One region of the Halomonas sp. THAF5a genome, then DNA from elsewhere that is predicted to be linked to it. Evidence: riboswitches for the same ligand, from Rfam matches in the RefSeq annotation. Region 1 holds a riboswitch; each other region holds the start of a gene.
The links. A riboswitch is a leader RNA that binds a small molecule or an ion and turns the genes downstream of it on or off. The one in region 1 is predicted to bind thiamine pyrophosphate.

Region 1 (7,696 bases):
CAGGATCTTCTCCTGCAGCAGCAGGTCGAGCACCAGCTGCTGGTCGTCCTGGATGTTGAACACCTTGGGGTCGAGCCTCGGGAAGGCGTAGAGCGCCCCCTTGGGCCGGGTGCAGCTGACCCCGGGAATCGCATTGAGCTTCTCGACGGTGATGTCGCGCTGGGCGAGCAGGCGCCCGCCGGGCAGGATCAGGTCGTTGATCGACTGGTAGCCGCCGAGCGCCGTCTGGATGGCATGCTGCGCCGGCACGTTGGCGCACAGGCGCATCGAGGCCAGCATGGTCAGCCCCTGGATGAAGTCGGCGGCGCGCTGCTTGGCGATGTTGCCCGAGAGGATCATCCAGCCGCTGCGAAAGCCGGCGCAGCGGTAGCTCTTGGAGAGCCCGTTCATGGTCACCACCAGCTGGTCGTCGCCGGCCAGTGCCCCGGTGGAGACGTGCTCGACCCCATCGTAGAGGATCTTGTCGTAGATCTCGTCGGAGAACACCACCAGGTCGTGCTCCCGGGCGATCTCGAGGAGTTCGCGTACCACCGCCGGCGGGTAGACGGCGCCGGTGGGGTTGTTGGGGTTGATGATCACGATGGCCCGGGTGTGGGCGGTCACCTTGGCGCGGATATCGTCCATGTCCGGCGCCCAGTCGGCCTGCTCGTCGCACCGGTAGTGCACGGCGTGGCCGCCCGAGAGATTGGCGGCGGCGGTCCACAGCGGGTAGTCCGGGGCCGGGATCAGCACCTCGTCGCCGTCGTTGAGCAGCGACTGTAGCGCCATCACGATCAGTTCCGAGACGCCGTTGCCGATGTAGATGTCCTCGATGCCGACCCCGGGAATGGCCTTGCGCTGGCACTCCTGCATGATCGCCTTGCGCGCCGAGTAGAGCCCCTTGGAATCGCAGTAGCCCTGGGCGGTGGGAAGGTTGCGCATCACGTCCTGGAGGATCTCCTCCGGTGCCTCGAAGCCGAACGGCGCGGGGTTGCCGATGTTCAGCTTGAGGATGCGCTGGCCTTCCTCCTCCAGCCGCTTGGCGTGCTCGAGCACCGGGCCGCGGATGTCGTAGCAGACGTTCTCGAGCTTGTGCGATTTCCTGATCGGGGGGGTATCCATGGGCGCTGAATCCAGTGATGTCCGTGTGCCGCCTCTGGCGGGCGGTCGTTGTTCGTCGGCGTCGCCTGCGATTATGCGGGTTCGGCCTCGTCGCCACCATCCTCGCGGGGTGCTTCCTCCGGCTCCGGCTCGGGCGGGATGTCCGCCGGGGTCTCCAGGGTCAGGCGGCCGAGCTTGCCGTCGCGCAGCTCGTGGAGCAGTACCTCGGCGCCGCGGTGCAGGTCGACCTCGCCGCCGGCGCGCAGGCCGCCGCGCTTTGACGCGATCTCGCTGAGGATGGCATGGCCGTCGTAGCCGCACAGGGCCAGCAGGTCGACTCGCTCGGGGCCGTCGGCCTCCACCTGGTCGGCGTCGGGGTGCGCCGTATAGGCCGGCAGCGACTTGAGCTTGTAGCGCGCGCTGAGCGCCTCGGGATAGCGGCGGGCCAGCTCGGCGGCGGCGACCACGGCGACGTCGACGTAGTCGATGGCGGTGTCGCGGATGGCGCCGCTCGCCGCCAGGCGGTGGGCGCTCGCCTGATCCTCGATCTTCGGCCACAGCACCCCGGGGGTATCGATCAGCGCTACCCGGCCGCCGATGCGCACCTTCTGCTGGCGCTTGGTGACGGCAGGCTCGTTGCCGGTCTTGGCGATGGTGCGCCCGGCCAGGCCGTTGATCAGCGTCGACTTGCCGACGTTGGGGATGCCCATGACCATCACCCGCACGTCGCGGTCGGCGCGCACCTGGCCGGCCAGCTCGTGGCACAGCTTGGGGATGCGCTTGAGCTCGCGGGCCTGGGTGGTGGTCACGGCCAGGGCCCGGGTGTCGGCCTGGGCGTCGAAGAAGGCCGTCCACTCGCGGGTGCGCTCGGGGTCGGCCAGGTCGGCGCGCGAGAGGATCTTGAGTACCGGCTTGTGGCGCGTCAGCTCGGCGAGCATGGGGTTGGCGCTGGAGTAGGGCAGACGGGCGTCGAGCACCTCGATCACCACGTCGATCTCCGGCAGCGCCTCGAGGATCTGCCGGCGCGCCTTGTTCATGTGTCCCGGAAACCAGCCGAGCATCGAGCCTCTCCTGCGTGAGCGTGAATAAAAACGGCCGCCCATCATAGCAGATGGACGGCCGTCGCCGAGCGGGGCGCTCGAGGGGCTGGGCTACTCGCCGGCGTGGAAGGCGATCGCCACCGAGTTGATGCAGTAGCGAAGCCCGGTGGTCTCCGGCGGGCCGTCGGGGAAGACGTGGCCGAGGTGGGCGTCGCAGCGGGCGCAGGTCACCTCGGTGCGCTGCATGCCGTGGCTGGTGTCGGCGTGCTCCTCGACGCACTTCGGCGTGAAGGGGCGGTCGAAGCTCGGCCAGCCGCAGCCGGCGTTGAACTTGTGCTCGTTCTCGAACAGCGGCGCATTGCAGCACACGCAGTGGTAGATGCCGTGCTCGTCGCTCACATGGTACTTGCCGCTGAATGCCGGTTCGGTGCCTTTCTCGCGGGTGACGCGGTACTGCTCCGGCGTCAGCTGCTCACGCCACTCGGCGTCGCTCTTGTGGATCTTGCTGCGCATGGCCTCTCTCCTCATTGCGTCGTGGAGCCGGCGGCAGGCTCGGCGTCTCGCCCTCATTCTGACATCTCACGGGGCGGGGGTTTCCAGTCGCGGCCCGTGACAGGTCACGCGATATCAACGAGCGACGAGAGGTGCTTGACACACCCCGGGGGTGTCGGTAATATTCGCCGCACCTCGACGAGGCGAGCCAATGCGTCCCATTCGTCTAGTGGTCCAGGACACCGCCCTTTCACGGCGGTAACAGGGGTTCGAACCCCCTATGGGACGCCACTCGATTCGTTCAGGTGCCGGAGTGCGGGAATAGCTCAGTGGTAGAGCATCGCCTTGCCAAGGCGAGGGTCGGGAGTTCGAATCTCCTTTCCCGCTCCATCTTTCCTCGGGAAGAGCGTAGTTTGAAGGTACAATTTGCGTCCCATTCGTCTAGTGGTCTAGGACACCGCCCTTTCACGGCGGTAACAGGGGTTCGAACCCCCTATGGGACGCCACCTTCGACATCCGGTGGCAACACAGTGCGAGAAGACCAAGCGGGAATAGCTCAGTGGTAGAGCATCGCCTTGCCAAGGCGAGGGTCGGGAGTTCGAATCTCCTTTCCCGCTCCATTCGCTCTTTCGAGTGATGATTGCGTCCCATTCGTCTAGTGGCCTAGGACACCGCCCTTTCACGGCGGTAACAGGGGTTCGAACCCCCTATGGGACGCCACTTCTCTCAAGCACGTACCAGATAAGCGGGAATAGCTCAGTGGTAGAGCATCGCCTTGCCAAGGCGAGGGTCGGGAGTTCGAATCTCCTTTCCCGCTCCAATCTTGTTAAGTACTCCCTATCGGTTAGGCCAAGGCTCGGGTCATGAGCTGGGGCGCCAGTCCGATCGAATCTCCTTTCCCGCTCCAATCTTGTTAAGTACTCCCTATCGGACAAGCCAAGGCTCGCGTCGTGAGCTGGGGCGCCAGTCCGATCGCATCTCCTTTCCCGCTCCAATCTTGTTAAGTACTCCCTATCGGATAGGCCAAGGCTCGGGTCATGAGCTGGGGCGCCAGTCCGGCTGATGGCAGCCCCATCGCATCTCCTTTCCCGCTCCAATCTTGCATGACCCTCCCAGATATCGATCATGAGTCAAGGCGCCCGCCTGGCTGGTGATGTTTCGTCGTATCTCGTTTTCCGCATCCACCAGATGCCATGACCTCTCCGGTCAGACCACGTCGCCCGTCACGAGCCATCACGCCACCCCGGCTGTTGCTGCCTGTCCGAATGCGCTATGGTGGCCCCAGACACGGGGTGCGGCCACGGCCGCTGAGATGATACCCGTCGAACCTGATCCAGTTCACACTGGCGAAGGGATGTCGGCCGGCTCCAGCGCGGCGTCCCTTGCCGCGTCGCAAGGAGTTCTCATGGCCGTTTCCTCTCTCCCCCTCGATCAGCAGGTGGTGCTCGTCACCGGCGGCGCCCGCGGTCTCGGTGCCCGACTGACCCGGGCCTTCCTCGATCAGGGCGCCCGCGTGGTGATCAACTACTACCAGAGCCGTGAGGCCGCCGAGACGCTGGTGAAGGAAGCCCCGGAGCGGGCCCTGGCCGTGCAGGCCGACGTGCGCGATCCCGAGGCGGTCAAGGAGCTGTTCGAGCAGGCGCAGGCCCACTTCGGCGCCCCGGTCACCACCGTGGTCAACAACGCCCTGCCCGACTTCACCTTCAACGGCGATGCGCGGCCCGGCGCCGACGCGCTGGACTGGTCGCACCTCCAGCAGCAGCTCGAGGGGGTCAACCGGGGCGCGCTCAATACCATCCAGGCGGCGCTGGCCGGCATGCGCGAGCAGGGCGGCGGGCGCATCATCAACGTCGGCACCAACCTCTTCCAGAATCCCGTCGTGCCCTATCACGACTACACCGCCGGCAAGGCCGCGCTGCTCTCGCTGACCCGCACCCTCGCCAATGACCTGGGGCCCGACAACATCACCGTGAACATGATCTCCGGCGGCCTGCTGCGCACCACCGATGCGTCCAGCGCGACCCCGGAGGCGGTCTTCGATCTGATCGCCCAGAACACCCCGCTGCGCCGGGTGACCACGCCGGAGGAGTTCGCCGACGCGGCGCTGTTCTTCGCCTCGCCCTGGGCGAGGGCGGTCACCGGTCAGAACCTGATCGTCGACGGCGGGCTGGTGAAAGGATGATGCAACCACGAAGCCCCGACGAGACGCTGCACCTCAACCTGTTCGTGATGGGCGCCGGCCACCACCGCGCGGCCTGGCGCCACCCCGACTCCAGCGCCGAGCGGCTCGGCGACATCGCCTACTACGAGTCCCTGGCCCGCACCGCCGAGCGCGGCAAGCTGGATGCGGTGTTCTTCGCCGACGGCATGAGCGCCGGCAGCGTGGAGGACGGCTTCAACTGGCATCTCGAGCCGCTGACCGCGCTCTCCGCCATGAGTCGCGCCACCCGACATATCGGCCTGATCAGCACGCTCTCCAGCACCTTCTACACGCCCTTCCACGCGGCCCGGCTGGTGGGCTCGCTGGACCACATCTCCGGTGGGCGCGTGGGCTGGAACGTGGTGACCTCGATGTTCGACAGCGAGGCGCGCAACCACGGCTATCAAGCCATGCCAGCGCACGCCGAGCGCTACGCCCGCGCCGAGGAGTTCGTGCAGACGGTGCTGGCTCTCTGGGACAGCTGGGCCGATGACGCCATCGAGCGCGACCGACACGGGCGCTATGCCGACCCGGACAAGGTGCAGAAGATCCACCATCACGGCAAGCACTTCCTGGTGGACGGGCCCCTGAATCTGCCGCGCCCGCCCCAGGGCCATCCGGTGCTGGTGCAGGCGGGCGCCTCCTCCCAGGGGCGCGACCTGGCGGCGCGCTATGCCGAGGCGATCTACGCGGTCGCCTACGACCTCGCGACCGCCCAGGACTACTACCGAGACATCAAGGATCGGGTGGCGGCGGCCGGGCGTACCGCGCCGGTGCCGATCCTGCCGGGACTCGTCACCTACGTCGGCTCCACCATGGAGGAGGCCCGGGCCAAGCAGCGCGCGCTGGACGAGTGCCTGCCGGTGGCGGCCTCGCTGCGCCAGCTGGGGCTGTTCATCGAGCAGGACTGCAGTGACTGGGAGCTGGACGCGCCGGTGCCGCCGCTGCCGCCGCTCGCCGAGTTCCGCGGCCCCCAGGGCCGCTACGCCACCATCCTGCGCATCATCGAGACCGAGCGGCCGACCCTGCGCCAGCTGCTCGGGCGGCTCGCCGCCGGCGGCGGCCACTGCACCATGATCGGCACCCCGGAGAGCATCGTCGACGAGATGGAGCGCTGGTTCCACGGCCGCGGCGCGGACGGCTTCAACCTGATGCCGCCGTCGCTGCCCGGCGGGATCGAGGACTTCGTCGACCAGGTGGTGCCGGAGCTGCAGCGCCGCGGCCTCTTCCGCGAGGCGTACACCACCACCACCCTGCGCGGCCACCTCGGCCTCGAACGCCCGCCGGGCTGAACCTCCTGGCGATCCGCTCACGATAGCGGTTCCCCAAAATAAAAGGTTCATCGCACTTTGCCGGGAAATGCGGCACGGATCTTCAGGAAGAAGTACGCCGTGTCGCGATACCCGTAGGCCATCCGCTTGATGACCTTGATCCGGTTGTTCATGCCCTCCAGCACGCTGGTGTTCAGCCGGTGCCGGGCGCTGGACAGGATCCCTTCGAGGTACGGGACCAACCGCTTGGCGAAACGTTCCAAGGCCTCGATGCCACTGCTGGTCGCCATGGCATGCCACTCCTGCCAGGCGTTTCGGGCGGTGGCTTCGTCGTCGGCAAACCACAGGGTCTTGAGCTGATCCTTGAGCAGGTACGCCGTGGTCAGTGACGCATTGGCCGCCAGCAGCTCCTCCAGCTTCACCGCCTGCTCGGGCTTGAGATTGTCGGCGTTGCGCAGCAGCAGCCAACGACTGCCCTTGATCACCTTGCGGGCCGCCTTGTCGTCGCGCAGCTGGTTAGCCTGATCGACGCGTACCCGATCCATCACTTCGCGCCCGTACTTGGCCACCACGTGGAAGCGGTCGTAGACCACCTCGGCGTTGGGGCACTGGTCCTTCACCTCACAATCGAAGGCCGAGTTCATGTCCATGGCCACGGCCTCGATCAGCTCTCGTGCCTCGCCCAGCCACGCGAAGAAGGGGCGGATCGACTCGCGGGAGCGGCCTTCGCCGATCCATACCACCTGCTGAGTGTCGGCGCAGGCGACCACGGTGGCGTAGCGGTGTCCCTTGTGCAGGGCAAACTCGTCCATCATCAGCCGCCGCAAGCGTGTCGGATCCGGTGCCGGCAGGTCGCGTTGCAGGCGCTGCTTGTCGATGGTCTTGACGGTATGCCAGTGCAAGCCGACCAGATCCGCGACATGCCGGATCGGCAGCAACGTGACCAGGCGCTCCACCCACTGGCGCAGTGTGGTGGTGACCGGCGAGCGCCCGGGTAGCCAGTCGATGCGCTCTCGTGTCGGACCACAGGTCGGGCAGCGCAGGCGCCGCACCGGGACATCCAGCTCCACTCGGTAGATCAGCAGCGGCGCCTCGCGGACGCGCCGGCGATGCACGTCATGGACCAGGCAACAGGCGTGGTCACAGCCGCTGCAGACAGGCGGGGTCAGGTCATCGGGCTCCAACTGGAGCCGTAGCGTCTGAGGATCCAGGAACTCGTGGTGGGCGACAGTGAACCCTTTCCAGAACAGGCTGAGCGGGGTAGCATCCATGGCAACGGCGGTGTCCGTAGGCTGACGTTTTGGCGAATATCAGCTTACTCGGATTCACCGCCGTTTCTCTATCCAGCCCTCGCCTCAAGCCCTGCCTGTTTCACGCTGATCTGCGAAGAACCATAAAAAAACGCCCCGTTCGAGGGGCGTTGTCGTGTGAGGCGAAAGGTGCTTACCCCTCGAAGCGTCGCGCGCCGGCGCTCAGCACCGCGAAGTCGAAGCGCTGCTTGGCCGGAAGCACTACCAGCAGCGCCAGGCCCGTCACGACCGGCATGAAGGTGGCGAGCAGGAAGGACTCCATGAGCGTGGTCAGGGCATCGCCCGGGGCCGGGAAGAGGGTGA
Region 2 (7,696 bases), 840 kb from region 1:
CGGGTCGCGACTCGTAGTCCACGCCGTGCTCGCCCAGATAGTCGCGAATCAGCTGTCTCACGACCTGAGAGGGCGTCAGGTCCTGGGCCGCGCAGAGCTGCTCGAAGGCACGCTTCTTGTGCGGATCGATCAGCAGGGTCAGGCGTGCCGTCTTCTTTTCCATGTCGCTTCTCCAGAGCATTATCATCAAATGTTAATGCTCACTTCCCTGCTGGGCAACGCCGGTGGCGTCTTTGCCGACCATGCCAATCACATGTTAATGTCGTTAACATAGATCACCGCCGCGATCTCCGGGAGGATCCTGCATGGCACGCCACCGACCGTCTCTTCCCGCCATCGCCACCGGCCTGCGCGCGGCCTGGCGAGACGGCTACGGCCTGGACGACCTGCGCCGCGACAGCCTGGCCGGGCTGACCGTCGGCACCGTGGCGGTGCCGCTCTCCATGGCACTGGCGATCGCCACCGGCGTGCCTCCCCAGCACGGGCTCTATACGGCGATCGTCGCCGGTGTGCTTATCGCGTTGACCGGCGGCTCGCGCTTCAATGTCTCGGGCCCGACCGCGGCCTTCGTCGTCATCCTCTTCCCTGTCGTCCAGCAGTTCGGCCTGGGGGGCTTGCTGATCGCCTCGATGATGGCCGGCGTGATCCTCGTGGCACTGGGCCTCACCGGCATGGGGCGCCTGATCCAGTTCGTGCCCTATCCGGTGGTGCTCGGCTTCACCGCGGGCATCGCGGTGGTGATCGCGGTGCTGCAGCTGCCCGACTTCCTGGGCCTCGAGGTCGAGCTGGGCGAGCATTTCGTCGAGAACCTCGGGCAGATCGCCATGTCGCTGCCGACCGTGGCCCCCCTCGAGCTGGGGGTCGGCCTCTTCGCCCTGGGGGTCATGCTGCTCTGGCCGCGCCTGGGGCTGCCGATTCCGGCGCCGCTGGTCGGCCTGGTGGCCGGGGCCCTGGCCGCCTTTGCCATCAACCACTGGCTGGCCGGGTCGGGCGCGGAGGTGGCGACCATCGCCTCGCGCTTCACATGGGAGGCTCAGGGCGAGGCGGGCGGCGGCATTCCCCCCATCGCGCCGAGCTTCATCGCGCCCTGGCGACTGCCCGGCGCGAACGGCGAGCCCCTGGCGGTGGATTTCGCCCTGATTCGCGCCCTGCTGGGGCCCGCCTTCGCCATCGCCCTGCTGGGGGCGATCGAATCGCTGCTGTGCGCCGTGGTCTCCGACGGGCTGACCCGGACCCGACATGATCCCAACGCCGAACTCATCGGCCAGGGGCTCGGTAACATCGTCGCGCCGCTGTTCGGCGGCATCACCGCCACGGCCGCCATTGCCCGCACCGCCACCAATATCCGAAGCGGCGCCCGCTCGCCGATCGCGGCCGTGGTACACGCGCTGGTGGTGCTGCTGGCGGTGGTGGCCCTGGCGGAGCTGCTGGGGCGGGTACCGATGGCCGCGCTGGCGGCCCTGCTGTTCATCGTCGCCTGGAACATGAGCGAGGCCCGTCATGTCCTGCACACCCTGCGCTCGGCCCCGCCGGGTGACGTGGCCATCCTCGCGACCTGCTTCACCCTGACCGTGCTCTTCGACATGGTGCTGGCCGTGGGGGTGGGCATGGGCCTGGCCGCCGCCCTGTTCATCCGGCGCATGGCGCTGCTCACCGAGACCCGTCGCGTCGACGGCGCGCCCCGGACCGACGTCGAGGCGCTGCCCGACGCGATCGCCCTCTACGACGTCGACGGCCCGCTGTTCTTCGGCGCCGCCGAGAAGGCGCTCACCTCGCTGCATCGCGTGGACCCGCAGGTGCGGGTCGTCATCCTCGACATGCACGATGTGCCGAGCATGGACGGCACCGCCATCGTGGCCCTCGAGGCGCTGATCGACGAGGTGCACCGCGAAGGCGTCTCGCTGGTGCTGGTCGGCCTGCCAACGCGGATCCTCGTCAAGCTGCGCCGGGCGGGCATCCGCCGATCGGCCGGCCGGCTGACCTGGTGCCGGGATCTTCCGCGGGGTCGACGCGTGGCGCAGCGCTGGCTCGAGCGACCCGTCTGAGCGTCCCAGGGCCACTGACACGCGACGGTCATCTCCCCTTAAGCGGCCGTTAAGCTGCCCCCCGTAGCGTCAGGGTACGGGGCCGATGCGCGGCCCGGCCACGACGAGGAGATGACCGCATGAGCACGATCCCCCTGGAGGCCCTGACCGTCCACGCCCGACAGGCCGGCGGGCTCGTCATCGCGGGCCTGCTGCTGCTGGCCCTTGGCGCGCTGCTGGTCGGCTGGCAGCCGGTGGCGATCCCGCTGGAGCTGGTCGCCCTGGGGGCGTCGGGGCTGGCGCTGCTGACGCCCGGCCTGCTCCAGCAGGAGGAGGCCCGGGAGACCCTCTACTGCCTGACCCTGGCCAGCCTGGTCACCCTGGTCGGCATTCAGCTGCTGGCCTGACGCCCACTCTTTACAGCCGCCGGGGCGACACGGATAGTGGGGCCTGACGACAGGGGCGCCGTGGCGATATCGACACGGCTGAGACGCACCCTTGGCACCTGACCCGGACAATGCCGGCGTAGGGAGTCGTGCCGCGCCGGCCGCCGCCGCGCCGGCACCTCCCCGCCGGGGAGGCCCCATGCATCACATCGACCCCGCCGCGCACCTCGACCGGGTGCGCGAGACCCGCCCGCTGGTCCACAACATCACCAACCACGTGGCCATGAACAGCATGGCCAACGTGCTGCTGGCGCTCGGCGCCTCGCCGGCTATGGTCCACGCCCGCGAGGAGGCCGCCGAGTTCACCGCCCTGGCCGGCGCCCTGACGATCAACATCGGCACCCTCTCGCCCCACTGGGTCGACGCCATGGAGGCCGCCGCACTGGCCGCCGGCGAGACGGGACGCCCCTGGGTGCTGGACCCGGTGGCGGTGGGCGCCACCCGCTACCGCCGCGAGACCGGCGAGCGGCTGCTGGCGCTCTCGCCGGACGTGATCCGCGGCAACGCCTCGGAGATCATCGCCCTGGCGGGCGGCGCCGGCGGCGGCCGCGGCGTGGACAGCACCGACCCCGCCGAGGCGGCCCTGGCGGCCGCCCGTCGCCTGGCCGAGCGGACCGGCGGCGTGGTGGCGGTGACCGGCGAGGTGGACCTGGTCACCGACGGCCGGCGCCTCGCCCGGGTGCGCGGCGGCCACCCGTTGATGCCCCGGGTCACCACTCTGGGCTGCGCGCTGACCGGGGTGGTGGCGGCCTTCCTGGCCGGCGCCGACGACCACTTCGCGGCGACGACGGCGGCGCTCGCTGGCTACGCCGTGGCCGGCGAGCTCGCCGGCGAGACGGCCCGCGGCCCCGGCAGCTTCGCGGTCGCCTTCCTCGACGCCCTCTACCACCTCGACCACGAGGCCCTCGCCGAGCGGGCCCGCCTGGAGATGACCGATGCCCCTTGATCTCTCGCTCTACCTCGTCACCGACGCCGGCCTCTGCGCGGACCACGGCCTGGAGGCGACCGTCGCCGCCGCGGTGCGCGGCGGCGTGACCCTGGTGCAGCTGCGCGACAAGCACGCCAGTGACGCCGAGATGATCGACCAGGCCCGCCGCCTCAAGGCGCTGCTGGCCGGCACCGGCGTGCCGCTGATCATCAACGACCGGCTGGAGGTGGCGCTCGCCGCGGAGGCCGACGGGCTGCACATCGGCCAGGACGACGGCGACGTGGCCCGGGCCCGCGCCGCCCTGGGCCCACAGGGGATCCTCGGCCTCTCGGTGCAGACCCACGAGCAGCTCGCCCGCCTCGACCCGAGCGCCCTGGACTACCTCGGGCTCGGCCCGGTGTTCGCCACCCCCAGCAAGCATGACCACGCCGAGCCGCTGGGCGTCGACGGCCTGGCCGCCTTGGTGGCGGCGAGTCCGCTGCCGAGCGTGGCCATCGGCGGGCTCAAGGTCGAGCACGCCGAGGCGGTGTACCGGGCGGGCGCCGACGGCCTGGCGGTGATCTCCGCCATCTGCGGCACGCCGGACCCCGAGGCCGCCGCGCGGCGTTTCGTTCGGTAACCCACTCGGTCAGTTCAGGCCCCAGGAGGCTGCGCTGCCCCCATCGCGTCACCCGGCGTCATCGTGATCATGGCCATGACCGCCGGACGATGCCGCCTGGACGGCGCAGCGTGCCACGCCTTCGGCCAGCCCATGCAGCAGCTGCGGATAGAGCGTCTCACCGAGCGGCAGGTCGACACCGAGGGGATCGATGACGATCGAGGTCTCGACGCCGGTGCCCTCGAACACGCTCTCGACCAGCGCCGGGTTGTACTGCGGCTCACGGAACACGCACTGGACACCGAGCTCGGCGACGCGCGCCTGGATCTCGCGGATGCGCGCCGGGCTCGGGTCCGAGGCATCGCCCAGGGAGATCGCCCCGGCCGCCGGCACCTCGAAGCGGTGCTCGAAGTACTGATAGGCATCGTGGAAGACGATGAAGCGCGTCCCACGGGCATCCGCGAGGCGGTCGTTCAGTTCGTCGATCAGGGTGTCCAGCTCGGCCTGTCCCTCGGCCGCGTTCTGGCGATAGACGTCGGCGTTGTCGGGATCAAGCTCGGCCAGCGATGCGGCGATGGCCTCGAGCCAGGCCTGGGCGTTCACCGGGTCGAGCCAACCGTGCGGGTCCAGGCCCTCATGGGCATGGCCGTGGCCATGGTCGTCATGCCCGTGATCGTCGTGGCCATGGTCGTCATGCCCGTGATCGTCGTGCCCGTGATCATCGTGGCCATGGTCGTCATGCCCGTGGTCATCGTGGCCATGGTCGTCATGCCCGTGATCGTCGTGCCCGTGATCATCGTGGCCGTGATCGTCACCCCCATGGTCATGCGCCTCAAACGTCGCTCCCTGACGAAACGCGTGACGCAGCGTGCCGGGCACCTCCATCAGCTCCACTTCCCGCGCGTCGCCGGCCAGCGACTGCCGGGCCCGAGCCAGCCAGGGCGTCAGGTCGTCGCTGACCCAGAAGACGACGTCGGCCCGCGACAGCGCCTCGGCCTCCGAGGGCCGCATGGAGTAGCCGTGCGGGGAGGCGCCCGGCTGGATCACCAGGTCGGGCGAGCCCAGCTCCCCCATCACGCGGTCGACCAGCGAGTGCACCGGCGGGATATCCACGGCCACGGCGGGCACCTCGGCCACCGCGACGGCGGGTGCCAGCAGCCAGGTCAGGCAGAGCGGACGTAGCAGGGTGTTCTTCATCATTCTCCTCCGGGATCCAGGGTACGGGCGGGCAGTAAACGAGCGATTGAGCCGAATAATGTTATGTTATAACATTAACGATCGTGTCAACACCATCCGACGCCCCTGCCATCCCACACCGGCTCGGCAACTCACCGGAGGGTCTCCATGCCACTGCTCTCGCTCGATGACCTGCATGTCGTTCTCGGCGGGCGAACCGTTCTCGAGGGCATCGACCTGCGCCTCGACCGCGGTGAGATCGTCACCCTGGTCGGCCCCAACGGCTCCGGCAAGTCGACCCTGCTGCGCACCATCATCGGCGCCGTGCGGCCTGCCGGCGGCCGGCTCGTGCGCCAGCCGGGCCTCACCATCGGCTACGTGCCCCAGCGGCTGGCCATCGATCCCACCCTGCCGATGACGGTCACCCGCTTTTTGAACCTGCCGCGTCGCCATTCGGCTCAGACGTTGCGTCAGGCCCTGGAACGCGCCGGCGTCCCCGGACTGGGCCGACAGCAGGTGACGAATCTCTCCGGCGGGCAGTTCCAGCGCATCCTGCTCGCTCGAGCCCTGCTGGAGCAGCCCGACCTGCTGCTGCTCGACGAGGCCACCCAGGGCCTCGATCACCGCGGCACCGCCGACTTCTATCGCCAGATCGAGCGCGTGCGGCGCGAAGTGGGCTGCGCGGTGCTGATGGTCAGCCATGAGCTGCACGTGGTAATGCGCGCCTCGGACCGCGTGGTGTGCCTGAACCGCCATGTCTGCTGCCAAGGCACGCCCGAGCGGGTGCTGGCGTCGCCGGCCTATCGGGAACTGTTCGGGCCCGACACCGTAGATGCCCTGGCGTTCTATCGCCATGCCCACAACCACATCCATCACGACCACCCTGCCGGCACGCCCGCGCCGACCGGCACACCCCCACTGGAGGCCAGCCGCTGATGCTCGACGACTTCCTGGTACGCGCCGCCCTGGCCGGTCTCGGCGTGGTGCTCGCCGCCGCACCGCTGGGCTGCTTCGTGGTATGGCGGCGCATGGCCTACTTCGGCGACGCCACCGCCCATGCCGCCATCCTCGGCGTGGCGCTGTCGCTGCTGCTCTCCACGTCCATCTTCGCCGGCGTGCTGGTGGTCTCGCTGCTGATGGCCACCCTGGTCTCGCTGCTCAGCGGGCGAGGCTATGCCATGGATACCCTGCTCGGCGTCATGGCGCACTCGGCGCTCGCCTTCGGTCTGGTGGCGGTCTCGTTCCTTTCCGGGGTACGCATCGACCTGATGGCCTATCTGTTCGGCGACATCCTGGCGGTCGGCAAGGACGACCTGGCCATCATCGGTGCCGGGGCGCTGCTGGTCGTCAGCCTGGTAGGATGGCGCTGGTCGGCGCTGCTCACCGCGACCCTGGACGGCGACCTCGCCCGGGCCAGCGGCATCGATCCCCGGCGCGAGCAGCTGGTGCTGACGCTGTCGCTGGCCGTGGTGGTGGCCGTGGCGCTGAAGGTGGTGGGGGTACTGCTGATCGCCGCCCTGCTGATCATTCCGGCCGCCGCGGCCCGGCCCTTCTGCCGCACCCCGGAGGCGATGGCCCTGGTGGCCGCGGTGATCGGGGCCGCCTCGACCACCGGCGGCCTGCAGGCCGCCTACTGGCTCGACACCCCCACCGGGCCCACCATCGTCTGCCTGGCGGCGATCCTGTTCGCTCTCTCGAGCCTGGCCGGCCAGCTCAAGCGCCGGCTGTCTCGCGCCGAGCCGTCTTCCGCCGCGCCCCCTTGAGCGCGGCGGACGGCGAGGCACTCAGCCCAGGTCGTTGCCGAGCGTCTTGAGCTTCTCGGGGCTGAGGGCCAGGTCGTCGTTCCGGTTGACCCCGATGCCCTGATCGATGATGCCCCGGGCGATCTCCTGCGCCTCCTCCAGGGAGTGCATCAGGTAGGTACCACACTGATGCTCGTTGAGCTCGGGAATCTCCTCCATGCGCTCGACGTTCAGCACATCGTGCATGGCGGCCTGCCAAGCCTCGGCAACGCTCTGCTCGCTCGGGCTGCCCAGCAGGCTCATGTAGAAACCGGTGCGACAGCCCATGGGCGAGATATCGATGATCTCGACGCCGTCGCCGTTCAGGTGCTGGCGCATGAAGCCGGCGAACAGGTGCTCCAGGGTGTGAACCCCCTTCTCGCTCATCAGGTCCTCGTTGGGCTTGTTGAAGCGCAGGTCGAAGACGGTGATGGTATCGCCCGAGGGGGAGCGCATGGTCTTGGCGACGCGCACCGCGGGGGCGCTCATGATGGTGTGGTCCACGGTAAAGCTGTCGAGTAGGGGCATGTCGGCTCCTGCAGGTCATGGGGAAGGACGCGGCCGCCTGGGCCGTGCTCGATGCGGGCATGGTAGCTCGTTGCGTCGGCGGTTCGCCAACCCCAGCGGCTGGAAAAACGCCGGGCGGGGACTAACATGAGATCATGACGTGAAGGCTTGGCATGACACCATGGCGGCCCTGAGCACCGTGACGCCTGGCCTCGACGAGATGATACCCCCAAGGA
Region 3 (7,696 bases), 150 kb from region 1:
ACAGCGCCTCGGTGGCCGCCAGGCCCGCCAGGTTGGCCGGGTTGTGCAGCGGCGCCATGGCCACGGTGGCCTCGATGGCGCGCTTCACGGCGGCGTCGATGCGGGTGGCGCGGGTGAAGCGCTCGCCGCCGTGGACGACGCGATGGCCCACCGCCCCGGGGCGCTGCCCCTCGAGGCCCTCGAGGATCGCCGCCATGGCCTCGACATGGCCGGCTCCGTGCAGCGGACGCGAGAAGGTGCGCCCGTCGCTGTCCACGCCGACGAGGCGGGCGTCCTCGTCGCCCAGGCGCTCGGCCAGGCCGGAGAGGCGCGGCGCGCCGGGGGAGGCGGGCACCAGGGCGTACTTGATCGAGGAGGAGCCGCAGTTGATGACCAGTACCGGGTCGTTCATCACACATCCTTACGACAGCGTGGGGCGCCGGGCGAACGCGCGTCGGCGAGCGGGCGGGCACGGCGCCTGATGCTCGCGAAATTAACACGTTGCGCGATGTGAAACAGTGACGTAGATCGCGAACGGCGATGCCGTCGCGGCGCATCTTCTTGCCCCCTATCGCGACCCACCGCCTCGAGCATTGCACCTTGGTCTAAGCTGTACCAGAATGAAGCGGTGAATGAAAACAGTGTTTTCTAACTGGAGAGCTGCCATGAAGACCCTCACGATCTCTGCCGTCTCCACCGCCCTGCTGCTGGCCGGCACCAGCGCCCTGGCTCAGGGCAGCCCGATGACCTACGACCCGAGCCCCTACCTCGGCGGCGACGCCCTGTTCTGGGAGCTGGATCCGGACCGCGGCCCCGGCAAGGCCGACAGCACCGGCCTGCGCCTGCGCGGCGGCGTGGCCTTCAACGACTACTTCGCCCTCGAGGGCCACCTCGGCGGCGGTGGCTCCGACGACGGCGTCGAGCTCGACTACCTGGCCGGCGCCTATGCCAAGGGCATCCTGCCCATCACGCCGGACTTCCGCCTCTACGGCCTGGCCGGTTTCACCGAGGTGGACTTCGATGTCGACGACGAGACCGGCTTCTCCTGGGGCGGTGGCGCCGAGTTCGACGTGGCCCCGAACCTCGCCCTCGGGGCCGACTACGTCCGCTACCTGGACGAGTCGAACTACACCTTCGACGCCGCGAGCGTCGGGATGACGTTCCGCTTCTAAGCGCCGGGCGCACGTTCGCCGCGCCATGCAAAAAACGCCCCCGCTGACTAACCGGCGGGGGCGTTTGCGTGTGTATAGGGCAGCTCGCGACCGTCACGGACGGTGACGGTCGCGGCGTTGCCTCAGACCTCCTGGTAGATCTCGGCCCCCTCCTGGCGGAACTTCTCGGCCTGCTCCTGCATGCCTCGCTCCACCGTCTCTCGTTCTACCAACTCGGGGTTGCCGTCGATGCCCTTGTCCTTGGCCTCGCTCTTCAAGAACGAGTCGCGGACCTCCTGGCTGATCTTCATCGAGCAGAACTTCGGCCCGCACATCGAGCAGAAGTGCGCCACCTTGGCGGAGTCCTTGGGCAGGGTCTCGTCGTGGTACTCCCGGGCGGTGTCGGGGTCGAGGCCGAGGTTGAACTGGTCCTCCCAACGGAACTCGAAGCGCGCCTTCGACAGCGCATTGTCGCGGCGCTGGGCGGCCGGGTGACCCTTGGCGAGGTCGGCGGCGTGGGCGGCGATCTTGTAGGTGATGATGCCGGTCTTGACGTCGTCCTTGTTGGGCAGGCCCAGGTGCTCCTTGGGCGTGACGTAGCAGAGCATGGCGCAGCCGTACCAGCCGATCATGGCAGCACCGATGCCTGAGGTGATGTGGTCGTAGCCCGGCGCGATGTCGGTGGTCAGCGGCCCGAGGGTGTAGAAGGGCGCCTCATCGCACTCGGTGAGCTGCTTGTCCATGTTCTCCTTGATCAGGTGCATGGGCACGTGGCCGGGGCCCTCGATCATCACCTGGACGTCGTGCCGCCAGGCGATGCGGGTCAGCTCACCGAGGGTCTCGAGCTCGGCGAACTGCGCCTCGTCGTTGGCGTCGGCCACCGAGCCCGGGCGCAGGCCGTCGCCCAGCGAGAAGGCGACGTCATACTGCTTGCAGATCTCGCAGATCTCCTCGAAGTGGGTGTAGAGGAAGCTCTCCCGGTGGTGGTAGAGGCACCACTTGGCCATGATCGACCCGCCCCGGGAGACGATGCCGGTGACCCGCTTGGCGGTCAGCGGCACGTAGCGCAGCAGCACGCCGGCGTGGATGGTGAAGTAGTCCACGCCCTGCTCGGCCTGCTCGATCAGGGTGTCGCGGAACACCTCCCAGGTCAGATCCTCGGCCACGCCGCCCACCTTCTCCAGCGCCTGGTAGATCGGCACGGTGCCGATCGGCACCGGGGCGTTGCGGATGATCCACTCCCGGGTCTCGTGGATGTTCTGCCCGGTGGAGAGGTCCATGATGGTGTCCGAGCCCCAGCGGATGCCCCAGGTCATCTTGTCGACCTCGTCCTCGATGGAGGAAGTGACCGCCGAGTTGCCGAGGTTGCCGTTGATCTTCACCAGGAAATTGCGGCCGATGATCATCGGCTCGGACTCCGGGTGGTTGATGTTGCAGGGGATGATCGCCCGGCCGGCGGCCACCTCATCGCGCACGAACTCCGGGGTGATCTCCTCGGGCAGGCGCGCGCCGAAGCCCTGGCCGGCGTGCTGGTGGCCGAGGATGCGCTCGACCTCCTCGGTGCCAGAGTACTTTGCAGAAAGCGCCTGGCGACGCTGGTTCTCGCGGATGGCGATGAACTCCATCTCCGGGGTGACGATGCCCTGGCGGGCGTAGTGGAGCTGGGTGACGTTCTTGCCTGCCTTGGCGCGACGGGGCGTGCGGGTCAGGTCGAAGCGCAGGTTGGCGAGCATCGGGTCGTTGGCCCGGCGGCGGCCGTACTCGGAGGTCGGCCCGTCGAGAAGTTCGGTGTCGCCGCGCTCCTCGATCCAGGCGCGGCGAAGCTCGGGAAGGCCTTGTCGCAGATCGATCTCGGCGTCGGGGTCGGTGTAGGGGCCGGAGGTGTCGTAGACCAGCAGCGGCGGGTTGGCCTCGTCCTCCCCGGAGGTGCGGGTCGGCGAGAGGCTGATCTCGCGGAACGGGACCCGGATATCGGGGCGCGAGCCCGTGACAAAGACCTTGCGCGAGCCGGGCAGCGGCTGGATGGCGGCCTCGTCGACGCGGGCGCTCTCGGCGAGGAAATGGGCGGTCTTGCTCATGGTGTTCTCCCTTGGATTGTCGGGGTCTTGTGCAGGGAGGACACAGGTGGGAAGGACAGGGGCCGGGTGCCGGGAGGCACGCGGCCTGTCGCTTGATCCCTACGCTGGTCCTAGCCAGTTCAGGTTCAACGGGATCCATGCTGGCAAGCGCATGGTCTCAGCCGTCATCAACGGCGCCCCGTCAAGCGTGGTGGTGCCCGCCGTGATGGCGGGCCGTGTCATCATCTTTTATCTCGTTTATCTAGCCCGGGGCCGATCCGGGGGCAGCTGATTCACTCGGCAGATATCTCTCAGTCCGCGCGATCCAGCCCCATCTGCCAGAAGTCGATCTCGAGCCGGGTGGCGTCGCGGAACACGTCGGTGAGCTGGGCGAAGCGCGCCGGCGTCACCTCCGCCAGGCGGGCGTCGAGCCAGGCGCGCTCGTCCGCCATGGCCTGCTGGTACGCCTCGCTCTCGTACATGGCGATCCAGGCGTCATAGGGGTTCGCCGCGCCGCGCACCGTGGTGGCCCGGCCGCTGAGCCAGCGGGCGATCTCGCCGTAGCCGACCAGGCAGGGGGCCAGGGCCACGCGCAGGTCGAGCAGGTCGCCACGGTGGCCGGTGTCCAGCACGTAGCGGGTGTAGGCCATCGTCGCGCGGGCCTCGGGCAGGCGCGCCAGGTCCTCTTCGGTGATGCCCCAGCCGCGGCAGTACTCAACGTGCAGCCCCAGCTCCACGTCGACGATGGTCTTCATGCCCTCGAAGGCGTGGCGAAGCTCGCCCAGGTCGCGGCTCTTGTAGGCGGCCAGGGCGTAGGCCCGGGCGAAGTGGATCAGGAACAGGTAGTCCTGCTGGAGATAGTGGCGAAAGGCGCCCTCCTCGAGGGTGGCGTCGCCGAGTCGGCACACGAAGGCGTGCTCGATATAGTCCCGCCAGTCGTTCTGGCTGGCCGCGGTAAGGTCGTCGAAACGGTAGCCCATCATGCCTCCGGTCAAGGGGCGATCCGGAAGCGGGGCGGGAGAGGGTGGCCAGGGGGAATGCCGGCAGGGCACTGGTCACCGCTTGATTCCTACGCCGGTGCTAGCCGGATCAGGTTCCACGGGACCAGCGCTCGGTGTCGTCCGTTGTCTCGACACCCTGCGCCATCTCAGCCGGTTCTACCGGCACCCCGTCAAGCGAAGTGCCTACTCTAGCATCCCGGCGAGGATTTACCAGCCGTCGCCGAGTCTTGCCTGGTCTCAGTATAGCCGGAAGCGCTTCCAGCCGGGCCTTCCCTCGGCCTCCTCGGGGGTCTTGCGATAGCGCTTGTACTCCCACTGGTACTGGACCGGGTCCAGGGCGATGGTCGACTCCACGCAGGCGTTGACCCCGGCGGCCGAGACCGCCTCGTCGGGGTCGTGGACCCGCTCGTCGGCGGCCAGGAAGTGCAGGGCGTAGCCCCGGCCGGGCAGGCGCAGGGCGACGCCGGTGACGACCCGCGCCTCGGTGCGGGCCACCAGCTTGGGCAGCAGGGTGGCGGTGTAGGCGGGCCGGCCGAAGAAGGGCGCGAAGACACCGCTGCCCCAGCTGGGCACCTGGTCGGGCAGGATGCCCACCGCCTCCGAGCGCTTGAGCGCCTTGAGCAGCGCGGCCACGCCGCGGGGGTTGGTGGGCACCAGGCGGGCGCCGCGGCGCTCGCGGCCCCGGCGGATGACCGGGTCCAGTCCGGCGAGCTTGGGCGGCTCGTACATGGCGGTGAAGGGGAAGTGGCCGGAGAGCCAGAAGTTCAGCACCTCCCAGTTGCCGAAATGGGGCGCCAGTACGATCACGCCGCGCCCCTGGGCACGGGCCTCGTCCAGGAGCTCGCGGCCGTGCACCTCGACGATCGATGCCTCGACCCGCTCGGGGTCGCCCATCCAGGCGAAGCCGAGCTCCAGCATGGTGGCGGCGGAGTGGGTCAGGCTCGCTCGCGCCATCCGGCGCCGCTCGGCGTCACCGCGGGAGGGGTAGGCCTCGGCCAGGTTGATGCGGGTGACCCGGCGCTCGCGGCGGCTGACGCTTTCGACCAGCGGGCCGATGACCCGGGCCAGTCGCCACAGGGTGGTCAGGCGTCGGTTCGCGAGGCCGTGCCATAGGGTCGCGATGGCGCGAGCCTGAAGGGCCGGCAGGTGGGAGTCACCGTCGCTCATGGCTCACACCCACCAGGTGTCGACGTTGTCCGGTGCCCGCTTCTCGTTGAGCGCCTTGAGCCCCTTCACGCAGCGGATCACCAGCCACACCACGGCGGCCAGCCAGGTCAGAAAGCCGATCAGCACCAGGGTGAGCAGGCCGGAGACGCCGAAGAACAGCAGGGCCAGCCAGAAGGTGCGAATCTGGTAGCGGTAGTGCTCGTCGAGCCAGTGGGGCCCGTTGCCGCGGTAGACGTAGGCGATCACCACGGCCACCAGCGAGGTCAGCCCGCCGGTGACCATGCCGGCCAGGTGCAGCACGTAGACCACGATGGGAATGGTCGTGTCGGGGGCGCCGCCGGGCTCGGCGACGGCCCGGTCGTCTTCTCGGGGGAGGGGATCGTTCATGGCTCGTCCCTGATGGTGGCTTGGCTGGGGCCAATGATACCGACCGGGGCCGACAATGACACCGGGTCGCCCCGGTCGCGGTCCCAGGCCGGCGGCGGCGTCAGGGAGCGCTGGCGGGCTGCGGCTTCACGGGGCGGCTGATCTCGATGAGGTTGCCGTCGGGGTCGCGCAGGTAGAGCGAGCTGAGCTCGCCCGTGGCGCCCTGGCGGGGCACCGGGCCGAGCTCCACCTCCACGTCCAGCGCCTCCAGGTGACGCTGGACCTCGTCCAGCGGCAGCAGGCTGCGCACGCAGAGATCCACGCTGCCGGGGGTCGGCGTGGCGGCCCGGGGCACGATGTCGGTGGCGGTCCAGTGCAGGCGCAGGGCCATGTCGCCCAGCATCAGGTCGACGCGTTCACGGTCGCGGTAGCGGACCTCGAGCCCCAGGACGCGGGAGTAGAAATCCACGGCGCGGGAAATGTCGGTCACGGTGATGACCAGGTGGTCCAGACCTGACAGCATGCATGTCTCCTCGGAATGATGGCCTGGCAAGAGAATACGATGATGCTGATCTGTCCGCTATGCGCGTCGGTCGATACCGCGCCCTTTCACCGCGACGCCCGGCGCGACTATCAGCGCTGCGGCCGCTGCGCGCTGGTCTTCGTGCCGCCGGCCCAGCGCCTCGACCCCGCGGCGGAGCGGGCGGTCTACGACCAGCACGAGAACTCCCCCGACGACCCCGGCTATCGGCGCTTCCTGTCGCGGCTCTTCGACCCGCTGCGCGAGCGGCTCGCCCCGGGCGCGCCCGGCCTCGACTTCGGGTCGGGCCCCGGGCCGACCCTCTCGGTGATGTTCGAGGAGGCCGGCCACCCGATGGCCATCTATGACCCCTTCTTCGCGCCCGACGAGGGCGTCTTCGCGCGTCGCTACGCCTTCATCACCGCCACCGAGGTAGTGGAGCACCTCTTCGCCCCCGGCGAGGAGCTCGTGCGGCTGGTCGACCGGCTCGAGCCCGGCGGCTGGCTGGGGCTGATGACCAAGCGCGTCACGACCCGCGAGGCCTTCGCCGACTGGCACTACATCCTCGACCCCACCCACGTCTGTTTCTTCAGCGAGGCGACCTTCATCTGGCTCGCCCGGCACCACGATCTGGGCGTGCACTTTCCCGCCGACGACGTGGTATTGCTGCAGCGGGGGGCATCGGGCCAGGTTCGATAACCTGCCGTTATCATGAGGAAAAAAGCCGCCAATCGGCCTCGCCGAGGGGATTGGCGGCGCTTGGCGGCGGGCGTATATTCGATCCTGCGAGTCCCTGCTGCCCGGCCGCGGCGGCGCCCTTCCATCCCGTTCGTTGCGAGTTTCGCCCATGTCTCGGCAGCTGCTGCTCATGGCCCTGGCACCCTTGCTGGGGCTCTTCATTTTGGGGATCGGCAACGGTTTCCTGGCCACCGTGATCACCCTGCGCCTGGACGCCGCCGGCGAGTCGCCGGTGGTGATCGGCTGGGTCTCCTCCGCCTACTTCGTCGGCCTGGCATTGGGCGCCATGCTCAACGATCGGCTGCTGCTGGCGATCGGCCATATCCGCGCCTACGGTAGCTTCGCCTCGCTGGTGGCGGTCACCGTGCTGCTGCAGGGGCTGGTGGACGAGCCCTGGGCCTGGTTCGCGCTGCGCCTGATCGGCGGCTGGGCCACGGTGGGGGTCTACCTGGTCATCGAGAGCTGGCTGCTGGCCTCCGGCGATGCCGGGGTGCGCGGTCGCCTGCTGGCGCTCTACATGATCGCCCTCTACGCCGCCGGCGTGCTCGGCCAGCTGCTGCTGGGCATCACCGAGGCGATGGGCGGGTCGGCCTCGTTCATGGTGATCGGCCTGCTGGCCTCGCTCTCGGTGCTGCCCATGGCGATGATCCCGCGGGTCTCGCCGCTGATCGAGAAGGCCGAGCCGCTCTCGCCGCTGCGCCTGGTCACCCTGACGCC
Region 4 (7,696 bases), 1.1 Mb from region 1:
TCGGGGTGACGATGAGGTCCACCGACATCTCGGGGATGCCGTAGGGCTCCTCCAGCAGCAGGCGGCGCAGGCCGTCGGCGTCGTCGCGCAGGTAGTGCATCTGGTCGCGGACGGTGGCGCCGGGCAGCGCCGCGACGCCGCCGACGACGATGCGGCTGACGTCGCCGCCGGCGTGGGTGTCGAGCAGTTGCAGGGTCGGAGGCTTGGTCATGCGGACTCCTCGAGCGCGTAGGGCGCGCCGTGTTCGGCCCATTCGGCATCCGGGACGATCACGATCTTGCCCAGGTAGCCGCTGCCGCGGTTGACGAAGTAGCGCTCGGCGGCGTGCAGCTCCGAGAGCCGGAAGGCGGCGTGCAGCACCGGCTTGAGCCGGCCGTCGCGGATCCAGGCCATCAGCTGTTCGGCCTCCTCGCGGGTGCCGTGGGAGACGCCGAAGATCTGCACCTGATAGAGGTAGATGCGCGTCCACATCAGCTCGCTCACGTTGCCGCCGCTGGCCCCGGCGATGGAGAGGCGCGGGTAGGTCGAGCGCCGGGCCATGTCGACGATCATGGTGTCGATGAAGCGGTCGGTCATCTCGCCGCCGACGAGGTCCATCACCGCGTCGATGGGGGCGCCGTCGGTGGCCTCGAGCACGCGATCGACGAAGCTCGGCAGGTCGCCGCGGTCGATCACCGCCTCGGCACCGAGGGCGCGCAGGGCGTCGGCCTTGTCGGGCCGGCTCACCGCGTAGGGGATGGCGCCGACGATTCGGCACAGCTGGATCAGCGCGGTGCCGACGCCGCCGCTGGCGCCGGTGACCAGCACCCGCTCCCCGGCGGCGACCCGGGCCGAGGTCATCATGTGGTAGGCGGTCTGGTAGGAGCACATGCCCAGAGACGCCAGCTCGGCATCGGCGAGCTCACTGTTGGGGATAGGGTGGAACTGGTCCGATGGCACGGCGACGTATTCGGCGAAGCCGCCGTCGGCGCCGTGGCCGTAGTAGTCCGGCATGAGGTTGAGGTCGCGCCGGGCGTCGGGGTAGAGGTTGAAGTCGAGCAGGCCGCGCTCGCCGAGGCGCGAATCCGGCACGCCCTCGCCCACGGCGACCACCCGGCCGGCCACGTCGGCCCCCTGGATGCGCGGGAAGGTGAGGGTGGGCGAGCCGCCCATGGCGAAGGAGGTCACCTCGCCCTTCTCCCTGGTGGGGTAGAGGCCCTCCCTCGCCTTGCGGTCGGTGTTGTTCTTGGCGGTCGCCGTGACCTTGACCAGCACCTCGTCGGGGCCGGGCTGTGGGGTCGGCACATCGTCGTGATAGACCAGCATGTCAACATCGCCATGTCCGGTCAGCAGCATGGCCGCCATGGTCTCGGGAACGCGTTCGCGGCTCACGGGTGTCTCCTGTCGTCGGTGTCGAGTCGCCCCGACGATAGCAGACTTCCCCGGTCCGGCGTCATGCCTTTCGACGCCGCGCGGGGCGCTGCCCGCGCGGACGCGGCGGCGCGCTCAGCCGCCGCTGTGCCAGAACGGCTGGCCGAGGGTCGGCGTGCTGGGGCTGGCGGTCTGGCGCTGCTGCATCAGCCCGGCGCGATACGCCTTGCGCCCGGCGATGATCGCCTCGGCGAAGGCCTCGGCCATCAGCGGCGGCCGGTGAGCCTTGGCCACGGCGGTGTTGAGCAGCACGCCGTCGAAGCCCGTCTCCATGGCCTCCGCGGCCTGGGAGGGGGCGCCGAGGCCGGCATCGATGATCAGTGGCACGTCGAGGCGCTCGCGCAGGGTCTGCAGGGCGTAGCGGTTCATCAGGCCCCGGCCGGTGCCGATGGGCGCGCCCCAGGGCATCAGCGCCTGGCAGCCCGCCTCCCGCAGGCGCTGGCAGAGCACCAGGTCATCGGTGCAGTAGGGCAGTACCTTGAAGCCGTCGTCGATCAGCGTCCGGCAGGCCTCCAGCAGGCCGAAGGGGTCGGGCTGGAGGTTGTAGTCGTCGCCGATCACCTCGACCTTGATCCAGGGCGTGTCGAACATCTCCCGGGACATCTGGGCGAGGGTGATGGCCTCCCGGGCCGAGCGGCAGCCCGCGGTGTTGGGCAGCAGCCGGCAGCCGCTGTCGCGCAGGATCTGCCAGAAGGCGTCGCCGTCACCGTCGGCGGGGTTCTGGCGGCGCAGTCCCAGGGTCACCATGTCGCAGCCGGAGGCCTTGATGGAGGCCTCCATCACCGCGGGTGACGAGTAGAGGGCCGTGCCCAGCAGGAAGCGGCTGGAGAAGGTCTCGCCGTAGAGGGTCAGGGCGTCGTCGTGTCGTTCGTTCATCATGGTCATCAGCCGCCTCCCACCGGGGCAACGATATCGATGCGGTCGCGGTCCTCGAGGATGCGCTCGGCGTAGGCGGAGCGGGGCACGAACTCGCCGTTGATGGCCACGGCGACGCGCCGCTCGGCGTAGTGCCAGGCCGCAAGGGCATCCGCCAGCGCGGTGTCGGCCGGCAGGCGGGCGGTCTGGTCGTTGAGGCTCAGGGTGATCTCGGTCATGCGGCGCTCTCCTGGGGCGGATGTCCGGTGAGGGTCTCGGCGAAGGGCGTCTCGCCCCGGCCGCGGATGCGGGCCAGCAGGTGGCAGGCCACCGCCGGCGCCAGCAGGTAGCCGTGGCGGAACAGGCCGTTGGCGGTGATCAGGCCATCGCGCTCGGTGACATGGGGCAGGTTGTCCCGGAAGGCGGGCCGCAGGTTGACCCCCTGCTCCAGGATGCGCGCCTCGGCGAAGGCCGGCGACAGGGTGTAGAGGGCGCTGCCAAGCTCCAGCGAGGACTGCAGCGAGACCGGGGAGCGGTCCTCGCTCTCGATCTGGGTGGCGCCGATGACGAAGCGCTGGTCGGGCTTGGGCACCACATAGAGCTGGTAGCGGGGGTGCATCAGGCGCACCGGGCGCGAGAGGTGGATCTCCGCGGTCTGCACGTGCAGCGTCTCGCCGCGCACGCCGCGCAGGCTGGGATGATGCTGGCGGGCGCCGGTGCCGCGGCAGTCGATGACCAGGTCGAAGGCGCGGCGGCCGTCGCCGGTCTCGATTTCGCCGGGATGGGTCGCAACGGGACAGTGGGCGTGGCAGGTCCCGCCCAGCCGGCGTATCTCGGCCAGCAGGCGCGCGAGCAGGGGGCGGTTGTCCAGGTGTGCCTCGTCCGGCAGGTAGAGGCCCTGGCGAAAGCTCGCCGCCAGGTCGGGCTCCAGGCGATGGATCTCGGCGTCGTCGATCGCCCGGCAGGGCGGTGCTTCTTCCAGCACGTGGGCGAGGTCGCGTCGGAACTGGGTGAGCTCGCCCATGTCCTGGGCGTGGGCCACCATCAGGCTGCCCTGGTGGTGCCACAGGCCGCTGGCGTCCAGTGCCTCGAGCCAGCGCGGCCACTGGGCCAGGGCGAACTGCCCCATCTCGAAGACGCTGCGCTCCGAGACCGCCGTCTCGCAGAGCGGCGCGACCATGCCGGCCGCGGTCCAGGCGGCGGCGGCGGGCGCTTCCAGGTCGCCGGCGTCATAGAGGGTGACGGCATGGCCGTCGCGCAGCAGTTGCCAGGCGACGAGGCGGCCCAGCAGGCCGGCGCCGGCCACGGCGATGGTGCGATCGGTGTGAGGTGTCATGGCGTTGTCCATCCAGCAGGAGGCGCGGAGGAACAGGCGGATGACGACAGGGGGCTGCATGGCGAGACGACAGCTTGTTCCCTCCGCAGGCATCAACCTGATCAGGTTCAACGGGTTCGGCCGTACCGATCTCAGCCCCCGTGTACCTCACCTCGAGCGTACCGGGGCTCCCCGACAAGTTGTCACAACCTAACCAAAAATGCCCGGGCGCGCAATCGAGGGCGCATCCGGGCATCGTCTTCATGCAGGTCGTGCGGGGTGGGGGAGCGTCGGGCTCAGGCGCAGTCGGCGGCCCCTTCGCCGAACATGTCGAACAGCAGCTCGCGACCGAGGCCGGTCAGCACCAGGCGCTGCTGGTCGTTCCAGGTGGCGGCCTGGCTGTTCTCGAGGATCTTCTGGCAGGGGGCCCAGTCGCTGGTGGCGGAGTCCAGGGCCTTCAGGGCCTGGCGATCGAGGCCACGATGGCTGACGGTCACCGTCTCGAGCACATGGCCATGTCGATAGAGCAGGGTGGCCATCTGGGAGAGACACTGGCGCAGGCTGCGCTGCATGCCGCTGTGGCTGGAAAGGGAATCTGTCATGCTGCCGCATCTCCTGGATGGGGTTGCTGCAGCGCATTATACATGCGACGAAGGTCGATGTCATACCAAGGTATAAGGCGACCTCCGCCGCGTCTCCGTCAGCTCTCCACGCGGCCCAGCAGCAGGAACTCGAGCAGCGCCTTCTGGGCGTGCAGGCGATTGCCCGCCTCCTGCCAGACCACGGCACGCGGGTCGTCGAGCAGGGTCTCGCTGATCTCCTCGCCGCGGTGGGCCGGCAGGCAGTGCAGGAAGAGGGCGTCCTCCCGGGCGCGATCGAGCAGCGCCTCGGTGACCTGGAAGCCGGCGAAGTCCGCCTCGCGCCTGGCCTGCTCCTCTTCCTGACCCATGGAGGCCCAGACGTCGGTGGTGACCAGGTCGGCCTCTGCCACGGCGGCATCGGGGTCGCGCATGATGCTGACCCGGTCGCCGGCGGCCTCGAGGATGTCCTGGCGCGGCTCGTAGCCCTCGGGGCAGACCACGCGCAGGTTGAACTCGAACTGGCGGGCGGCGTTGATCCAGGAGTGGCACATGTTATTGCCGTCGCCGATCCATACCGCGGTGCGATCCTTGACGCTGCCGCGCAGCTCGGTCCAGGTCATCACGTCGGCCAGCAGCTGGCAGGGGTGGTAGTCGTCGGTCAGGGCGTTGATCACCGGCACGGTGCTGGCCTGGGCGAACGCCTCGAGGCCTTCGTGGGAGAAGGTGCGGATCATCACCGCGTCGACCATCTCCGACAGCACCCGGGCGGTGTCACCGATCGGCTCCCCGCGACCGAGCTGGGTGTCGCGGGGCGACAGGAAGAGCGCATGGCCGCCGAACTGCGCCATGGCGGTCTCGAAGGAGACCCGGGTGCGCGTCGAGGACTTCTCGAAGATCATCGCCAGGGTGCGGTTGGCGAACGGGGTATAGGTGGGCCCGTGGGTCTTCAGGCCGTTCTTGATCGAGATGGCGCGCTGGATCAGGTAGCGCAGCTCATCGGGACTGAGATCGAGCAGGGTGAGGAAATGGCGAGTGGCCATGGGGGCGCTCCACGGGAAAAAACGACCATCCTAGCCAGCCCGCGGGGGATGCGCAACGCGCCCGGCATCAGTAGAATGGCGGCATCACAAGGCCGACCCGCACGGTCGGGTATTGCCCGAAATCCCCGGGGCCCTTCCGCCGAGTCCCGTCAACGAGCCAGGGAGACGTCATGAGCACTACCGTCGAGAACATCCAGCGCCAGATCAGCGAAAACCCCATCCTGATCTACATGAAGGGCACGCCGCAGCTGCCCCAGTGCGGCTTCTCCGCCCAGACCGTCCAGGCGCTGATGGCCTGCGGCGAGCGTTTCGCCTTCGTCAACGTGCTGGACAACCCGGACATCCGTGCCGAGCTGCCCAAGGTGGCCAACTGGCCGACCTTCCCGCAGCTGTGGGTCGAGGGCGAGCTGGTCGGCGGCTGCGATATCGTCGCCGAGATGCACCAGTCCGGTGAGCTGGAGACGCTGATCAAGGCCGCCGCCGCGCGCGCCCAGGAAGGCGAGGGCGACGCCCAGGCCTGAGCGCCGGCCACGCCACGCTGACCACGAAAAAACCCGCCGGGCCTCCGGCGGGTTTTTTCGTGGAGGGGGCAGGGGAGCCGTCGGGCGTCAGCTCTCCTCCAGGCCCTGCTCGCGCTGGGCCAGGTCCCAGCCTCCCAGGTCCTTGTAGCGGTTGACCATGGCGCAGAACAGCTCGGCAGTGCGCTCGGTGTCGTAGCGGGCCGAGTGGGCGGCGCTGTTGTCGAACTCGATGCCGGCGGCGCGGCAGGCACGAGCCAGCACGGTCTGGCCGTAGACCAGGCCGGCGAGCGAGGCGGTATCGAAGCTCGAGAAGGGGTGGAAGGGGTTGCGCTTGATGCCGCAGCGGGCCACGGCGGCGTTCAGGAAGCCGTGGTCGAAGGCCGCGTTATGGCCGACCAGCACGGCGCGGGTGCAGCCGTGGGACTTGATGGCCTTGCGCACCGGGCGGAAGATCTCGCCCAGCGCCTCGGCCTCGCTGACCGCGACCTGCTGGCGCAGCGGGTCGTCGAGGCGGATGCCGGTGAAGTCCAGTGCCGACTGTTCCACGTTGGCCCCGGCGAAGGGCGTGACATGGTAGGCATAGGTGGCGTCGGGCAGCAGGTTGCCCTCCGGGTCCATGGTCAGGGTTACCGCGGCGATCTCCAGGATCGCATCGCCTTGCGCGTTGAAGCCGCCGGTCTCCAGGTCCACCACCACGGGCAGGAAGCTGCGGAACCGCTGCGCCATGAGTTCGCGGGCCATCGCCTCGCTCATGCACCTCTCCTTGTCTGGGGCATCATATCTCTAGACCGCGGCAGTCTAGCAGCTTGGTGGCAGCGCGTCCCGTCGCCGGTGTTCGCGCCAGGCTCGTCGCGCTATAATCTCCGTCTTTCATGATCGTTTGCCTAAAGGAGCCTCAGCATGTCCGATGTCAAGAAGGTCGTGCTCGCCTATTCCGGCGGCCTGGACACGTCCGTCATCGTCAAGTGGTTGCAGGAAACCTATGACTGTGAGGTCGTGACCTTCACCGCGGACATCGGCCAGGGCGAGGAAGTCGAGCCCGCGCGTGCCAAGGCCCAGGCCCTGGGCGTCAAGGAGATCTACATCGAGGATCTTCGCGAGGAGTTCGCCCGCGACTACGTCTACCCGATGTTCCGCGCCAACACCATCTACGAGGGCGAGTACCTGCTCGGTACCTCCATCGCGCGCCCGCTGATCGCCAAGCGCCTGATCGAGATCGCCAACCAGACCGGTGCCGATGCCATCTCCCACGGCGCCACCGGCAAGGGCAACGACCAGGTGCGCTTCGAGCTCGGCGCCTACGCGCTGAAGCCGGGCGTCAAGGTGATCGCCCCGTGGCGCGAGTGGGACCTCAATTCCCGCGAGAAGCTGATGGCCTACTGCGATCAGCACGATATCCCGGTGGACTTCTCCTCCAAGAAGAAGAAGTCGCCGTACTCCATGGACGCCAACCTGCTGCACATCTCCTACGAGGGCGGCATCCTCGAGGATCCCTGGGCCGAGGCCGAGGAGGACATGTGGCGCTGGAGCGTCTCGCCGGAGGCCGCCCCGGACCAGCCCACCTACGTCGAGCTGACCTTCGAGCACGGCGACATCGTGGCCATCGACGGCGTGCCGATGAAGCCCCATGAGGTGCTCGAGACGCTCAACAAGATGGGCGGCGACAACGGTATCGGTCGCCTCGATATCGTCGAGAACCGCTACGTCGGCATGAAGTCCCGCGGCTGCTACGAGACCCCGGGGGGCACCATCATGCTGCGCGCCCACCGCGCCATCGAGTCGCTGACGCTGGACCGCGAGGAGGCGCACCTCAAGGACGAGCTGATGCCCAAGTACGCTGAGGTGATCTACAACGGCTACTGGTGGAGCCCGGAGCGTCGCATGCTGCAGGCCGCCATCGACGAGACCCAGAAGAACGTCTCGGGCGTGGTGCGCATGAAGCTCTACAAGGGCAGCGCTATCGTCGCCGGCCGC

Region 2: it holds a riboswitch for thiamine pyrophosphate, as region 1 does, so the genes downstream of both, thiM (hydroxyethylthiazole kinase) here and FIU83_RS04890 (3-oxoacyl-ACP reductase) in region 1, are expected to answer to the same signal.
Region 3: it holds a riboswitch for thiamine pyrophosphate, as region 1 does, so the genes downstream of both, tenA (thiaminase II) here and FIU83_RS04890 (3-oxoacyl-ACP reductase) in region 1, are expected to answer to the same signal.
Region 4: it holds a riboswitch for thiamine pyrophosphate, as region 1 does, so the genes downstream of both, thiO (glycine oxidase ThiO) here and FIU83_RS04890 (3-oxoacyl-ACP reductase) in region 1, are expected to answer to the same signal.

Annotation. Positions count from the first base shown of each region.
Region 1 is NZ_CP045417.1:1,085,006-1,092,701, forward strand. Features, by position in the region: gene FIU83_RS04845 (pyridoxal phosphate-dependent aminotransferase) at 1-1,101, opposite strand, end outside; gene ylqF (ribosome biogenesis GTPase YlqF) at 1,173-2,141, opposite strand; gene msrB (peptide-methionine (R)-S-oxide reductase MsrB) at 2,232-2,633, opposite strand; tRNA gene FIU83_RS04860 (tRNA-Glu) at 2,828-2,903, shown strand; tRNA gene FIU83_RS04865 (tRNA-Gly) at 2,928-3,002, shown strand; tRNA gene FIU83_RS04870 (tRNA-Glu) at 3,043-3,118, shown strand; tRNA gene FIU83_RS04875 (tRNA-Gly) at 3,158-3,232, shown strand; tRNA gene FIU83_RS04880 (tRNA-Glu) at 3,257-3,332, shown strand; tRNA gene FIU83_RS04885 (tRNA-Gly) at 3,358-3,432, shown strand; TPP riboswitch at 3,891-3,984, shown strand; gene FIU83_RS04890 (3-oxoacyl-ACP reductase) at 4,018-4,794, shown strand; gene FIU83_RS04895 (LLM class flavin-dependent oxidoreductase) at 4,791-6,104, shown strand; gene FIU83_RS04900 (ISL3 family transposase) at 6,152-7,354, opposite strand; gene FIU83_RS04905 (sodium:solute symporter) at 7,527-7,696, opposite strand, start outside.
Region 2 is NZ_CP045417.1:241,797-249,492, reverse strand. Features, by position in the region: gene FIU83_RS01100 (CopG family transcriptional regulator) at 1-163, opposite strand, end outside; gene dauA (C4-dicarboxylic acid transporter DauA) at 306-2,045, shown strand; gene FIU83_RS01090 (hypothetical protein) at 2,165-2,431, shown strand; TPP riboswitch at 2,473-2,573, shown strand; gene thiM (hydroxyethylthiazole kinase) at 2,610-3,416, shown strand; gene thiE (thiamine phosphate synthase) at 3,406-4,017, shown strand; gene FIU83_RS01075 (zinc ABC transporter substrate-binding protein) at 4,066-5,193, opposite strand; gene FIU83_RS01070 (metal ABC transporter ATP-binding protein) at 5,341-6,108, shown strand; gene FIU83_RS01065 (metal ABC transporter permease) at 6,108-6,935, shown strand; gene luxS (S-ribosylhomocysteine lyase) at 6,957-7,481, opposite strand.
Region 3 is NZ_CP045417.1:935,860-943,555, forward strand. Features, by position in the region: gene FIU83_RS04195 (acetate/propionate family kinase) at 1-391, opposite strand, end outside; gene FIU83_RS04200 (porin family protein) at 645-1,151, shown strand; gene thiC (phosphomethylpyrimidine synthase ThiC) at 1,274-3,208, opposite strand; TPP riboswitch at 3,288-3,399, opposite strand; gene tenA (thiaminase II) at 3,499-4,167, opposite strand; TPP riboswitch at 4,237-4,368, opposite strand; gene FIU83_RS04215 (lysophospholipid acyltransferase family protein) at 4,426-5,355, opposite strand; gene FIU83_RS04220 (hypothetical protein) at 5,359-5,742, opposite strand; gene FIU83_RS04225 (VOC family protein) at 5,843-6,244, opposite strand; gene FIU83_RS04230 (class I SAM-dependent methyltransferase) at 6,284-6,940, shown strand; gene FIU83_RS04235 (MFS transporter) at 7,089-7,696, shown strand, end outside.
Region 4 is NZ_CP045417.1:2,191,533-2,199,228, reverse strand. Features, by position in the region: gene FIU83_RS09840 (proline racemase family protein) at 1-211, opposite strand, end outside; gene FIU83_RS09835 (zinc-binding dehydrogenase) at 208-1,344, opposite strand; gene FIU83_RS09830 (thiazole synthase) at 1,486-2,295, opposite strand; gene thiS (sulfur carrier protein ThiS) at 2,295-2,504, opposite strand; gene thiO (glycine oxidase ThiO) at 2,501-3,601, opposite strand; TPP riboswitch at 3,663-3,785, opposite strand; gene FIU83_RS09815 (hypothetical protein) at 3,877-4,182, opposite strand; gene argF (ornithine carbamoyltransferase) at 4,281-5,201, opposite strand; gene grxD (Grx4 family monothiol glutaredoxin) at 5,372-5,722, shown strand; gene rnt (ribonuclease T) at 5,810-6,475, opposite strand; gene FIU83_RS09795 (argininosuccinate synthase) at 6,623-7,696, shown strand, end outside.